DNA from 2 places in the Actinacidiphila polyblastidii genome. Region 1 is predicted to be linked to the other one. Evidence: riboswitches for the same ligand, from Rfam matches in the RefSeq annotation. Region 1 holds a riboswitch; the other holds the start of a gene.
The links. A riboswitch is a leader RNA that binds a small molecule or an ion and turns the genes downstream of it on or off. The one in region 1 is predicted to bind glycine.
Positions count from the first base shown of each region.

Region 2: linked by a shared signal. The riboswitch ahead of gcvT (glycine cleavage system aminomethyltransferase GcvT) and the one ahead of gcvP (aminomethyl-transferring glycine dehydrogenase) in region 1 are both predicted to bind glycine.

Region 1 covers NZ_JAZEWV010000045.1:8,539-15,452, forward strand. Annotated here, with positions in the region: gene V2S66_RS31005 (MerR family transcriptional regulator) at 1-99, shown strand, start outside; gene V2S66_RS31010 (DNA polymerase IV) at 212-1,723, shown strand; gene V2S66_RS31015 (PRC-barrel domain-containing protein) at 1,639-2,016, opposite strand; glycine riboswitch at 2,162-2,270, shown strand; glycine riboswitch at 2,271-2,395, shown strand; gene gcvP (aminomethyl-transferring glycine dehydrogenase) at 2,456-5,344, shown strand; gene V2S66_RS31025 (DUF5999 family protein) at 5,391-5,597, opposite strand; gene V2S66_RS31030 (hypothetical protein) at 5,861-6,448, opposite strand.
Region 2 covers NZ_JAZEWV010000001.1:524,901-531,814, reverse strand. Annotated here, with positions in the region: gene V2S66_RS02140 (ABC transporter substrate-binding protein) at 1-133, opposite strand, end outside; gene V2S66_RS02135 (ABC transporter permease) at 232-1,230, opposite strand; gene V2S66_RS02130 (DUF885 family protein) at 1,620-3,209, shown strand; gene V2S66_RS02125 (enhanced serine sensitivity protein SseB C-terminal domain-containing protein) at 3,225-3,989, opposite strand; gene V2S66_RS02120 (enhanced serine sensitivity protein SseB) at 4,285-5,025, opposite strand; glycine riboswitch at 5,139-5,239, shown strand; glycine riboswitch at 5,240-5,353, shown strand; gene gcvT (glycine cleavage system aminomethyltransferase GcvT) at 5,402-6,517, shown strand; gene gcvH (glycine cleavage system protein GcvH) at 6,662-6,914, shown strand, end outside.

The DNA of each region.
Region 1 (6,914 bases):
CTGTCCCAGATGCACGGCGAGCGCGTGGACACCGGCGAGACGCTGGTCGGCCACAACCCCTCCGACGAGCTGGCCAGGCGCCGCCACCGGGCCGTCTGAGCCGCGGGCGGCGTCCCACGCCGCCGCCGGTGCGATCCCGCCGCTGCCGTGCACCCCGCCGCGCCGTACACCCGTACGGTGAATGTCGGCGGTGTGCGGGACGATCGGGGATGTGAGAAGTGCGCCGACCATCCTGCATCTCGACATGGACGCGTTCTTCGCCGCGGTCGAGCAGGCGTCGAAGCCGAGCCTGCGGGGCAAGCCCGTCGTCGTCGGGGGGATCGGCAACCGCGGCGTGGTGTCGACCGCGTCCTACGAGGCGCGCGTGCACGGCGTGCACTCCGCCATGGCCATCGCGCACGCCCGCCGGCTCTGCCCGAACGCGGCGTACCTCTACCCGCGCTTCGGCATCTACCGGCAGATCAGCGAGATCGTGATGGCGCTGCTGGCCGAGGTCTCACCGCTGATGGAGCCGCTCAGTCTCGACGAGGCGTTCCTGGACCTGGAGGCGGGCGCTGCCGCCACCGGCAGCCCGGCCGGGCCCAGAGAGGTCGCCGAGGGCCTGCGGGCGCGTATCAGGGCCGACACCGGGCTCACCGCGTCGGTCGGCCTGGCCGGCTCGAAGCTGCTCGCCAAGATCGCCTCGGAGCAGGCCAAGCCGGACGGCCTGCTGGTGGTCGAGCCGGGCACCGAGCGGGCGCTGCTGGACCCGATGCCGGTGCGCACCCTGTGGGGCGTCGGCCCGGCCACCGCGGAGCATCTGCGCAGGGCCGGCATCACCACCGTCGCCGAGATCAGCGGGGCCGGCGAGGCGGAGCTGGTCAGACTGCTCGGCAAGTCGCACGGCGCCGGGCTCTACGCGATGGCGGCGGGTCTGGACAACCGCCCGGTGGTCGCCGACCGGGACGTGAAGTCGGTGTCGGTCGAGGACACCTTCGACCACGACCTCACCGACCGCGCCCACGTCCGCCACGAGATCGACCGGCTCGCCGACCGCTGCGTGCAGCGGCTGCGCGGCGCGGGCCGCTCCGGCCGGACGGTGGTGGTGAAGGTGCGGCGCTACGACTTCTCCACGCTGACCCGCTCCGAGACGCTGCGCGCCCCCACCGACGACCCCTCCGTGGTCCGCGAGACCGCCCGCCGGCTGATCGAGGCGGTCGACATCACCGGCGGCCTGCGGCTGCTGGGCGTGGGCGTGACGGGCCTGGCCGACTTCACCCAGGAGGACCTGTTCGCGCAGCGCGCGGCGGAGCGGGAGCCCGGTGAGTCCGATGCGGCGGAGCTGCCGTCCAGCCCGCCCCCGCCGCCCGCGCGGTCCGACCGCTGGCTGTCCGGCCAGGACGTGGTGCACGAGGAGTACGGCCCCGGCTGGGTGCAGGGCAGCGGGGTCGGGCGGGTCACGGTCCGCTTCGAGGTGCCGACGGACACCCTGCCCGGCCGGGTGCGCACCTTCGCCGTCGAGGACCCGGCGCTCACCCACGGCGAGCCGCTGCCGCTCGTCGCGCTGCGCGACACGCCCCTGCCGACGCCGCAGCAGCCGCGGCCGACGCCGGGCGCGGCCGGGGACGCGACGCCCGAGCCAGAGCCGCCGGCCGTCGCTCAGTCCTCGCCAGGCCGCGCGCCGAAGTCCCGCTCGGGCGCCGGCACCGGCTCCGGTCCTGAGCGCGGCACGTCCATCCCGTAGTGGTGGTACAGCTGCAGCTCCTGCTCGGGGGACAGGTGGCGGCCCACGCCGAAGTCCGGGGCGTCCTTGATGAGCGACTTCTTGAACGGCACCTCCAGCCGGCCGTCCACCAGCGCGCTGGGCTCCAGCGGCACGAACGCGTCCCGGGTGAACAGCCCGGTACGCACCGCCGCCCATTCGGGGGTGCCGGTCGCGTCGTCGAGGTACACCTCGTCCACCGTGCCGATCCTGGTCCCGTCGCGGTCGAAGGCGCGGCGCCCGATCAGGCTGCGCGGATCGATGTCGGTCTGCACGGTCCCTCCAACTCACGGCGAATGCTGCTGGACACCACCCAAAGCCACATTACGGGCGCTGTCGACCGCGGATCGGCCGGGCGCGCGACCCGCCAGGCGGCCTCGGCCTGCCCGGCGTCGTCGCTGGTACGCTGAGGGTGGCTGCAAACCCCATGCGGGAGAGTCCTTCGCACGCACCGTCAAGGGCGTGACGAAGGCGCCGAAGGAGCAATCCCTCCCCGGAATCTCTCAGGCATCCGTACCGCACGGGCGAGGTCACTCTGGAAAGCAGGGCCTGCTCCGGAAGCGCCGCCGCCTCCGGAACGCGTCCTCACCGACGGTGAAAGCCGCCCCGGCAGGGGCGGTGAAGCTCTCAGGTTCTGATGACAGAGGGGGAGGCCGTACGGGTGCCCGCACCGCGCACCCCCGAAGGTCGTGACAGACCAGGAGGCCGCCGCAGATGACTGACCGCCGCATCCCCCTCGCCGAGCTGGAAGCCGGAGTGCCCTTCGCACGCCGCCACATCGGGCCCGACGCCGAGGCGCAGGCGAAGATGCTCGCCCAGGTCGGCTACGGCTCGCTGGACGAGCTGACCGACGCGGCCGTGCCCGCGGCCATAAAGAGCGCCGAGGCGCTCGGCCTGCCCGCGGCGGTGACCGAGGCCGAGGTGCTCGCCGAGCTGCGCGCCCTGGCCGGCCGCAACCAGGTGCTGGCCCCGATGATCGGCCTCGGCTACTACGGCACCTTCACGCCGCCGGTGATCCTGCGCAACGTCATGGAGAACCCGTCCTGGTACACGGCCTACACGCCGTACCAGCCGGAGATCTCGCAGGGCCGGCTGGAGGCGCTGATCAACTTCCAGACGGTGGTCGCCGACCTCACCGGGCTGCCCACCTCCGGCGCCTCGCTGCTGGACGAGAGCACCGCCGCGGCCGAGGCGATGGCGCTGTCCCGGCGGGTCGGCAAGGTCAAGGAGGGCGTCTTCCTGGTCGACGCCGACACCTTCCCGCAGACCCTGGCGGTGCTCAGGACCCGCGCGGAGCCGACCGGCGTCGAGATCGTCGTCGCCGACCTGGCCGACGGCATCCCGGCCGAGGCCGCCGAGCGCGGCGTCTTCGGCGTGCTGCTGCAGTACCCCGGCGCCTCGGGGGCGGTACGGGACCTGCGGCCGATCGTGGCGCGGGCGCACGAGCTGGGCGCGGTCGTCACGGTGGCCGCCGACCTGCTGGCGCTGACGCTGCTCGCCTCGCCCGGTGCCCTCGGCGCGGACATCGCGGTCGGCACCACGCAGCGGTTCGGCGTGCCCATGGGCTTCGGCGGCCCGCACGCCGGCTACATGGCGGTGCGCGAGTCCTACGCGCGCAACCTGCCCGGCCGGCTCGTGGGGGTCTCGGTGGACGCGGACGGCGACAAGGCGTACCGCCTGGCGCTCCAGACCCGCGAGCAGCACATCCGCCGGGAGAAGGCCACCAGCAACATCTGCACCGCGCAGGTGCTGCTCGCCGTGATGGCGGGCATGTACGCCGTCTACCACGGCCCCGACGGGCTGGCCGGCATCGCCCGCCGCACCCACCGCTACGCCGCGGTGCTCGCCGCGGGCCTGCGGGCCGGCGGCGTCGAGATCGAGCACGACGCCTTCTTCGACACCCTCACCGCCCGGGTGCCCGGCCGCGCCGCCGAGGTCGTGGCCGCCGCCCGCGCGGCCGGCGTCAACCTGCGCCTCACCGACGCCGACCGGGTCGGCGTGGCCTGCGACGAGACCACCGACCGCGCCCAGCTGGCCGCCGTGCTCGCCGCTTTCGGCGCGCCCGCCGCCGACCTCGACGCGCTGGACGCGCGGACCGCCGACACGCTGCCCGCCGCGCTGGTCCGCACCGAGCCCTACCTGACCCACCCGGTCTTCCACCAGTACCGCAGCGAGACCGCGATGCTCCGCTACCTGCGCCGCCTCGCCGACCGCGACTACGCGCTGGACCGCGGCATGATCCCGCTGGGCTCCTGCACGATGAAGCTCAACGCCACCACCGAGATGGAGCCGGTCACCTGGCCCGAGTTCGGCGCGCTGCACCCGTTCGCGCCGATCGAGCAGGCCGCGGGCTACCTGGAGCTGATCCACGGCCTGGAGGACCAGCTCGCCGAGGTCACCGGCTACGACCGGGTCAGCCTTCAGCCGAACGCCGGGTCCCAGGGCGAGCTGGCCGGACTGCTCGCGGTCCGCGCCTACCACCGCGCCAACGGCGACACCGGACGCACGGTGTGCCTCATCCCGTCCTCCGCGCACGGCACCAACGCCGCCAGCGCGGTGATGGCCGGCATGAAGGTCGTCGTGGTGAAGACCGGCGAGAACGGCGACGTGGACGTCGAGGACCTGCACGCGAAGATCGACCGGCACCGGGACGAGCTGGCCGTGCTGATGGTCACCTACCCCTCGACCCACGGCGTCTTCGAGGACAACATCACCGACGTCTGCGCGGCCGTGCACGACGCCGGCGGCCAGGTGTACGTCGACGGCGCGAACCTCAACGCGCTGGTCGGCCTCGCCCGGCCGGGCCGGTTCGGCGCGGACGTCTCCCACCTGAACCTGCACAAGACCTTCTGCATCCCGCACGGCGGCGGCGGTCCCGGCGTCGGCCCGGTCGCGGTCCGCGCCCACCTGGCCCCGTACCTGCCGAACCACCCGCTGCAGCCCGGCGCGGGCCCGGCGACCGGCGTGGGACCCGTCTCCGGCGCGCCCTGGGGCTCGGCGGGCATCCTGCCGATCTCCTGGACGTATGTGCGGCTGATGGGCGGCGAGGGCCTGAAGCGGGCGACCCAGATCGCGGTGCTCGGCGCGAACTACGTCGCCAAGCGCCTGGAACCGCACTTCCCGGTGCTCTACACCGGCCCCGGCGGCCTGGTCGCGCACGAGTGCATCATCGACCTGCGTCCGCTGACCAGGGAGACCGGCGTCAGCGTCGACGACATCGCCAAGCGGCTGATCGACTACGGCTTCCACGCGCCGACCATGTCGTTCCCGGTGGCGGGCACCCTGATGATCGAGCCGACCGAGAGCGAGGACCTCGCCGAGCTGGACCGCTTCTGCGACGCCATGATCGCGATCCGCGGCGAGGTCGAGCGGGTCGGCGCGGGGGACTGGCCGGCCGACGACAACCCGCTGCGCGGCGCCCCGCACACCGCGGCCGCGCTCGGTGGAGAGTGGACGCACCCGTACAGCCGCGAAGAGGCCGTCTTCCCGGCCGGGGTGTCGGCCGCCGACAAGTACTGGCCGCCGGTGCGCCGCATCGACGGCGCCTACGGCGACCGCAACCTGGTCTGCTCCTGCCCGCCGCTGGACGCGTACGAGGGCTGACCGCCCGCCGTCCGCCGCCGGCCCCTCGGCCGGCGGCGGCCTGCGTTCAGGCCGCGGTGATGACCCGGCCGGAGGCCAGCGGGCGGTGCGGCGCGATGATCTGCCCGTCGGGCAGCAGCTCTCCGGTGTCCTCGAAGAGGAGCACCCCGTTGCACAGCAGGCTCCAGCCCTGTTCCGGGTGGTGGGCCACGGTGTGCGCCGCCTCGCGGTCGGAGCAGTCTGCGGTCGGGCACTGCGGGTGGTGCTGGCACATGGTCGATGCCGTCTTTCGCTGCGAGTGGTCGGTGCTGCCGGCGGTCGCTTCCCCTGTCCGCAACATGTGCGTACCCCCGTTCCTGGTGCGGCCGGTCCCAGTGTTGCTCTGCCGGCGCCGTTCCGCAGGGATTTGGCGGAGCCAGGGCACACTCGGAGAAGACTCCTCACCCGGGCGGGTGGTCGCGGTACGACGACGGCGCTCCCCTGCCTCCAAGGCGGGGGAGCGCCGTGCTGCCGTCGCAGCGGCCGCCCCTGCTGCGTTCAGGCCGGTGAGCCGGCGAGTGGCGGAGGCGCCAGCCGCACGCTCAGCACCGGCGCCAGGTCCACCAGCCGGTGCACCCGGTGCGAGGTGATCCCGGGCGGCGCGGGGGCCAGCGGGATCAGCAGGTCGGCGGGGTCCGGCTGGGCGGTCGCCGCGTCGGCGCGCGCGTCGTGGTGCAGCCACAGCGCCAGCATGTACAGCCCCGGCACCGACAGCAGATGCGGCTGGTAGGTGGCCGGCAGCGCCTCCGCCTGGCGCAGCGCCCGCTCGGTGGAGACCAGGTACGGCCCTTCGGAGAAGCGGGAGAAGACCCACCCGTCCGGCGTGGCGACGGTCTCGCCCGCAGCTGCCACCCTGGCGCCCGCCCTGATATGGAACCGCCAGCCGGTCAGCCGGGCCTGCGGCAGGGCGCCGGGCACCAGAGCCGGTTCGAACGCATGGACGGGAAGGGGGTGTTCGGCGTCCAGTGGCCCTTCCGCGGTGCGCAGCGCGGGGGTCCGCGCCTCGAGGACCGCGGTGGGCGAACTGAGCGCCGCCAGGACGCTCAGCAGGGCGGGGGCGGGTGCAGGGGGGACAAGCAGCGGCATGATGTCGCCTCTCACTTGGAGACACAACGGGAGACACATGTGGTGCGGGGGGTGCGGACGACGTCGTCGATGCGGGGGAGCATTCCTGCTCGGTTGCCTGCTCCGGCGCGCCCGGCCGAAGGCGGTATGCACAGCCTCGTGCGCGGAGTTTATACGACGCGTGTTCGCTCCGTGTTTCGTCTAGTCGCTGCCAGTATTACGCGCAAGACGAGAATTCGCCTTCTTCGACAGGCCGCTCCACGGCATTCCCGCAGGGTGTGGGGCGGGTGGCCCGTATTTTCGCCCGCCAGGGACGGCCTGAACCCGACCGCCATATTCACCCGGGGTTTACGCAGGTCCCGTGGCCACCGAATGTGCCACCGGAACATGCTCGCACCGCCGTTACTGCAAGCCTAGCGTGTACGGTGCGCCCGGCGGGGCGTTATCGATCATTTGGGTGGGCATCCTCCCGTGGGGACCCGCCGGA
Region 2 (6,914 bases), on a different contig from region 1:
AGGCCGACGAGGTGGTGCCGCCCTTGCCGGTGCCCTTCTTGCCGTCGTCGGACGAACTGCTGCTGCACGCGGATGCTCCCAGGGCCAGAGCCGTGGCAAGCGCCAGCGCAGCTGTCGCTTTTTTACTGTTCATGCCGAGGAAAGCCTCCATTTTCTGGGGATGATGCCGGCGCGGAGGTACCGCGTCCGGGCACGTCGTGCGGTGAAACGTCATCTCGCCGCCGTGCGGGATCACTTGCTGCGCGGGTCCAGGGCATCCCGGAGCCCGTCGCCGAGCAGGTTGAACGCGAGAACGGTGATGAAGATCGCGAGGCCGGGAACGACCATGTACTGCGGGTCGGCGTAGAACAGGTCGACCGCTTCGTTGAGCATGCCGCCCCAGGACGCCTGCGGTGGTGCGATGCCGACGCCGAGGAAGCTCAGCGCGGCCTCGAAGAGGATGTTGGTGGGGATCAGCAGCGTGGAGTAGACCAGGATCGGCGCCACCAGGTTCGGCAGCAGCTCCCGGAAGAGGATGAACGGGCCGCGGGCGCCCAGGCTGCGGGCCGCCTCCACGAACTCCCGCTCGCGCAGGCTCAGCGTCTGGCCGCGGACGATGCGGCCCATGTACGGCCAGTTGAAGAAGCCGATCACGAAGATGAGCACCGAGATGCGCAGCGGCAGGCCGTTCAGACCGAAGGCGCCGTCCTGCAGCGAGGCCGAGATGGAGATCGCGAAGAGCAGCAGCGGGAAGGCGAGGAAGGTGTCCATCAGCCGGCTGATGACGGTGTCGACCCAGCCGCCGTAGTACCCGGCCACCACGCCCATCACCGTGCCGATCACCACCGAGAGCAGCGTCGCGCCGGTCGCCACCAGCATCGACACCCAGGAGCCCTCGATGATCCGGCTCAGCAGGTCGCGGCCGTACTGCGGGTCGACGCCCAGCGGGTGGGCCCAGCTCATGCCGCCCCAGCCGCCCTTGGGGGCGACCGTGACCGGGTCCACCAGGTCCTGGTGGAAGGCCGTGGGGTCCAGACCGAAGATGCTCTCGATCGGCTTCGCCAGCACGGCGAGCAGCACCAGCAGGATGACGACGACGCCACCGGCGACGGCGACCTTGTCGCGCTTGAAGCGCGTCCAGGCGATACGGCTGAGGGAGCGTCCCTCGATCGCCGTGCGCCCCGCCCCCGCGAGGATGGCCTCCGGCTGTGCCGTGGCCTGCCCTTGGGTCGTTTCTATCGGTGCGGTCATGGTGTAGCTGACCCCTCTCGCCGGCGGGTAACCGGCGCGCGCCCGCCGCTGTAGCGGCTTCATTCTTCGGTCCTGCGGTGCTGCGGACTTGCGGTCCTGCGTTGCGTGCGGTCCTGCGGTGGTGCAGTGAAGCAGAGAAACGGGTGCTGCCGTGAATCGGAGGTGATGCGGTGGCCGAACGGTGGGACTCGCGGTGCCGTTCGTCCGAGTGCGCAGCGAAATGCCCGACCGTCTCAGGACACGGAGCGTCACACTGCCCCCTGCCGCTGGATTCTTGTGCGCCCCTGCGATCACCCGCCAGCCCTCACGGAGAACGGATGCGCAACTGTGATGTGGTGATTCTTCGACCGTTACCCGCGGCTACCTCGGGGTACGGTCGGGTGGTGGAGATGCGGCTGCACGCGGTGTGCGACCTGATGATGCCCCAGGCCAGGGAGATGTCCGGCCTGCACGAGTACGACGGAAGGGTGCAGGACCTGTCCCCGGACGGGGTCCGCGGGGCGCTGTCCGCGCTGGACCGCGCGCGCCGCGCGAGCGGTCCGCTGCCGGACCCGCACGACGAGGCCCACCTGCGGGTGTTCGAGGAGTCGATGCGCGTCCAGTACGGTGATCTCGAACTGCACCGGCGTGATCCGTATCCGCATCTGTCCAATCTCGAACTCGCTTGCTACGACCGGGAGTACGCCTCCCGCAAGGAGCGGGCCGCGGCCCGCCGCGCCCACCTGTCGCAGTGGCCGGAGGCGGTCGAGGGCTCACTGGCCTCACTGGACTCGGTGAACGCACCCGTCGCCACGGCGCTGCTCGGCGCCGCCCACGGGCTGGCGGCGGACCTCGACCCGGAGCGGGACCGCATCGAGTCCGAGGCGCTGCGCGCGCACGCCCGGCTGATCGCGCACCTGGAGCGGGCCGCCCGCGAGGGGGACCCCGACCCGCGGCTCGGCGGCGCGGCGCTGGCCGCGCTGATGGGCTCCCAGGAGGGCGTCCGGGTGGATCTGTCCGGGCTCGCGGAGCAGGCGGAGCGCGAACGGGTGCGGCTGTCCGAGCTGCTCGCCGACTCCTGCCGGATGCTGGACCCGGGCCGCCCGGTGGACGAGCTGATCCCCGAACTGCTGGCCGACCATCCGGACGCCGACGGGGTGATCGCCGAGGCCGCCCGGCTCACCGACGAGGTCATCGACTTCAGCCGGGCCAGGGGGCTGGTCCCGCACCTGGACGGCGAGTGCCTGGTGGGCCCGGCGCCGCCGTCGCGCCGCTGGTCGATGGCGATGATGAACTGGGCCGCCCCGGGCGAGCGGGACAGCGTGTCCTGGTACCACGTCACCCCGCCGGAGCCGGACTGGCCGCGCCACGAGCAGGAGGAGTGGCTGACCGTCTTCAGCCGTACGAGCCTGCCGTCGATCACGGTGCACGAGGTCGCGCCCGGCCACTTCGCGCACGGCCGGGCGCTGCGCAGGGCCTCCGGGCGGGTGCGCCGGGAGCTGCACAGCCTCGCCTTCGCGGAGGGCTGGGCGCACTACGTCGAGGAGGTCTGCCTCGACGAGGGGTTCCGGGCCCGCGACCCGCGGTTCGCGATCGGGGTCGCGCTGGAGGCGCTGGTCCGGGTGACCCGGCTGACCTGCGCGATCGGGCTGCACACCGGGTCGATGGAGTTCGACGACGCCACCCGGCTGTTCATGCGCGACGCGCACCTCGCGCGGGCCAGCGCGGTCTCCGAGGCCCGCCGCGGCACCTTCGACGCCGCCTACGGCCGGTACACCTGGGGCAAGTTGGAGATCCTCCGGCTGCGCGAGAAGGCGCGGCGCGCCTGGGGCGCCCAGTTCACGCTGCCCCGCTTCCACGCCGCGCTGCTCTCGCTCGGCAGCCCCCCGCTGGGCCTGATCGACGCCGCGCTGGACGCCGCGCCCGAACGGCGGCCCGAACAGCGTCCGGAACGGCGTCCCGGACGCCGGGACCAACGGCGGGACCAGCGGCGGGACTGACGTGCGGTCAGTGCGCTAGCGCGGGCCCCACGCGGAGCTGCCGGCGTGCGCCTGGCGGTCGAAGAACGCGGGGGCGTTCGCCCGCATCCACAGCGCCACCGGGTCGTAGGGGTCGCCCAGCGCCACGGTGGAGACGGCGAGCCCGTCGGGCACGCCCGCCACCGCCTGCTGCATCATCAGGCGGACCGCCTCGACCGCCTGCGGCGCGCCGTCGTAGACCTCGACGCCGATCGCCAGGTACGGCTCGCCGAGCGCGGGCTGCACCCAGGCGTTGCGCAGCGCCCGCACCGCGGGGGTGGCGTGCGCGGCCTGGGCGAGCAGCGCGTAGAACTGCGGGAGCTGCAGGGACGGTTCGGCGATCTGCAGCGGGCCGGCCGGCAGCACGTCGAGGCCGACGGCGATCCTGCGCAGGTCCGCCCACGGGATGCCGACGCCGCCGCCCGCCGCGTGCGGATTGAGCCACAGGCCGCACCGGTCGGGGTAGAGGGTCAGCGCGATGTCCCGCCCGGAGACCACCTCGTGGTCCCTGGTCCAGCCGCTCGCGGCCAGCTCGCGCGGCGAGCTGACGCACGGCGCGTACGGGTGCCCGCCGATCTGCATGCTGCCGTACTGGGCGTCGGGCGCGCCCGACCTGCCGTGCCACAGCAGCATCCACACCTGGCCCTCGGCGAGCGACACGAGCAGGTTCTCGTATGCGTCGAACCGGCCGGGCGCCACCTGGTGCAGCATCCGCTCCACCTGGCCGGCCGCCGCCGCGCCGCCTTGCGCACCCGCGATCACCTGGGACCGCCCTTTCCCCTCGTCCGCCGATTCCGCTTGGTTCGTCCGACGCCATCAAATCAGTTCGAGTGTTCCCGGTGGAACGCGTCTCGACTCAAGCCGCGCCGCCTATATGGCGCGTATACAGCGCGTATACGGGCCGCCACCGGCCCGGCCGGTCGGGCCCGGTCGTCCGCGGTCGTCCGCGGTCGTGCCCGGACCGCCGCGGTCGGCGGCGGTCGTGGCCGGTCCGGTCGTGGCCCCGCTGCCGCCGCCAGGACCGCCGTCCCTGCCGCCGCCGCTCGCGCCGGACGCGTCAGTCCCGGGCGAAGAACGGCGCGACGGCCTCCAGCATCCAGTCCGCCACCGGGTCCTGTGCCACGTCGAGCAGGATCAGGTGGACCTGCCAGGGCAGCGGCGCCGCGCCCAGCGCCCGGCCGAGGCCGTCCAGCGCGGCCGCCCGGTCCTCCTCCTGCCAGCGGTCCAGCTCGACGCCGACGAAGAGGGCCGGCGGCTCCTCCTCGACCGACGCCAGCGCCCGGCGCGCGGTGAGCACGACCGGCGTGACCGCGAACTCGGCGGCCGCGGCGGCCAGGAAGTCCACCGGCTCCTCCTCGTGGCCCGGCTCCCACAGCCGCACCCGCGCCCCGGGGGTGGGCGCGGCGCCGGACGGGGACCGGTCGGCGCGGCACAGTTCGGCGACCGCGGCCGGCGGCAGCGGGACGCCCACCGCCCCGCCGGGGTTGACCGCGATGCCCACCGCGGGAGGCAGCCCGCGGGCGAACTCGTGCACCGGCGCGACCGCGCAGGACATCCCGTCGGCGGCCTGCCGGAACTGCTGCTCCGAGCTGAACACCGGCACGTAGGGGGCGCCTTCGAGCTCCATGGTGGGCAGGTCGAAGCCGGGCGCCCCGCCGCCGTTCGGCAGCGGCACCCAGATCCGGGAGCGGCCGAGCACCTCCAGCAGCCTGGGCCCGGCGGCGGGGTTGCCGACGCTCGCCGAGAGGACTTCCTCCAGCTCGTTGGCCGGCCATATGTACGGTGCCGGATTCTCCATGTCCACCCTTGTCCGCCCATGTGCCGCCGTTGCCCGGGAAACCCTAGCGGCTCCTGCCGTCACTCCGACCCGGGCGTGCAATGATGGTCGGCACAACTTGCATACCGGCCGTTGGAGGCCGCGCGGGAGAGTTCCGGTTCCTCTCAGGAGGGCCGGGCGCCGAAGGAGCAAGTCCTCCCTTGAATCTCTCAGGCACAGATACCGCGCGGACGAGGCAGATCTGAAAAGCGGAGGGCGCCCCACCGGGCTCCCTCCCACCCAAGGTGCAAGCCGGGCCCCGCGCGGGGTCACGGTGAACCTCTCAGGTTCCGATGACAGATGGGGAGGCCGCTGTGGCCTCGTTTCCGTACCGTCCTCACCTGGGAGCCCGTTTCCGATGAGCGAACCCCGCCGTACCGCGCTCGACGCGCTGCACCGCGCCCTGGGCGCGACCATGACCGACTTCGCGGGCTGGGACATGCCGCTGCGGTACACCAGCGAGCGCGAGGAGCACCAGGCGGTCCGCACCCGCGCCGGCCTCTTCGACCTCTCGCACATGGGCGAGATCACCGTGACCGGACCGCAGGCCGGGGAGCTGCTCGATCACGCGCTGGTCGGCCACCTGTCGGCGCTCGCCCCGGGCCGGGCCCGCTACACGATGATCTGCGCGGCCGACGGCGGCATCCTGGACGACCTGATCGTCTACCGGCTCGCCGACCGGGAGTACATGATCGTCGCCAACGCCTCCAACGCGCAGACCGTGCTCGACGCGGTGACCGAGCGGGCGGCCGGCTTCGACGCGGCGGTCCGCGACGACCGGGACGCGTACGCGCTGCTCGCCGTCCAGGGCCCGCAGTCCCCCGGCATCCTGAAGTCGCTCACCGACGCGGACCTCGACGGGCTCAAGTACTACGCGGGGCTGCCCGCCACCGTCGCCGGTGCGGACGCGCTGATCGCCCGCACCGGCTACACCGGCGAGGACGGCTTCGAGCTGTTCGTGGCGCCCGGCGACGCCGAGCGGCTGTGGCAGGAGCTGACGGCGGCCGGCGCCGGCGCCGGGCTGGTGCCGTGCGGGCTGTCCTGCCGGGACACGCTGCGCCTGGAGGCCGGGATGCCGCTGTACGGGCACGAGCTGACCACCGCGCTGACGCCCTTCGACGCGGGGCTCGGCCGGGTGGTGAAGTTCGACAAGCCCGGCGACTTCGTCGGCCGCGACGCGCTCGACGCCGCGGCTCGCAAGGCGGACGCGACCCCGCCGCGCCGGCTGGTCGGCCTGGTCGCGCACGGCCGCCGGGTGCCGCGGGCCGGCTACCCGGTCACCGACGGCTCCGGCGCGGTGATCGGCGAGGTCACCTCCGGCGCGCCCTCCCCCACCCTCGGCGTGCCGATCGCCATGGCGTACGTGGACGCGCCGCACGCGGCGCCCGGCAGCGCGGGGGTCGCGGTCGACATCCGCGGCGCCCAGGAGCCGCACGACGTGGTCGCGCTGCCGTTCTACAAGCGCGAGCGCTGACGGTCCCGCTCCGTCACCGCGCGCGGCCGCCGCGCGCGCCGCACCGCATGCCCCCTCCGACTTCCCGCGACTTCCGCACCCCTCCGACTCCGCCCGTCCTCGCGCCGCGCGCGGGGACCGTCATCCATCCGGGAGAATTCCGTCATGAGCATCAATCCTGAGCAGCTGCGCTACAGCAAGGAACACGAGTGGGTCTCCGCCGCCGCGGACGGGGTGTCGGCCGTGGGGATCACCTCGCACGCCGCCGACGCGCTCGGCGACGTCGTCTTCGTCCAGCTCCCCGAGGCGGGCGCGACGGTCACCGCCGGCGAGACCTGCGGCGAGCTGGAGTCCACCAAGTCGGTCAGCGACCTGTACTCGCCGGTGTCCGGTGAGGTCACCGAGGTCAACCAGGACG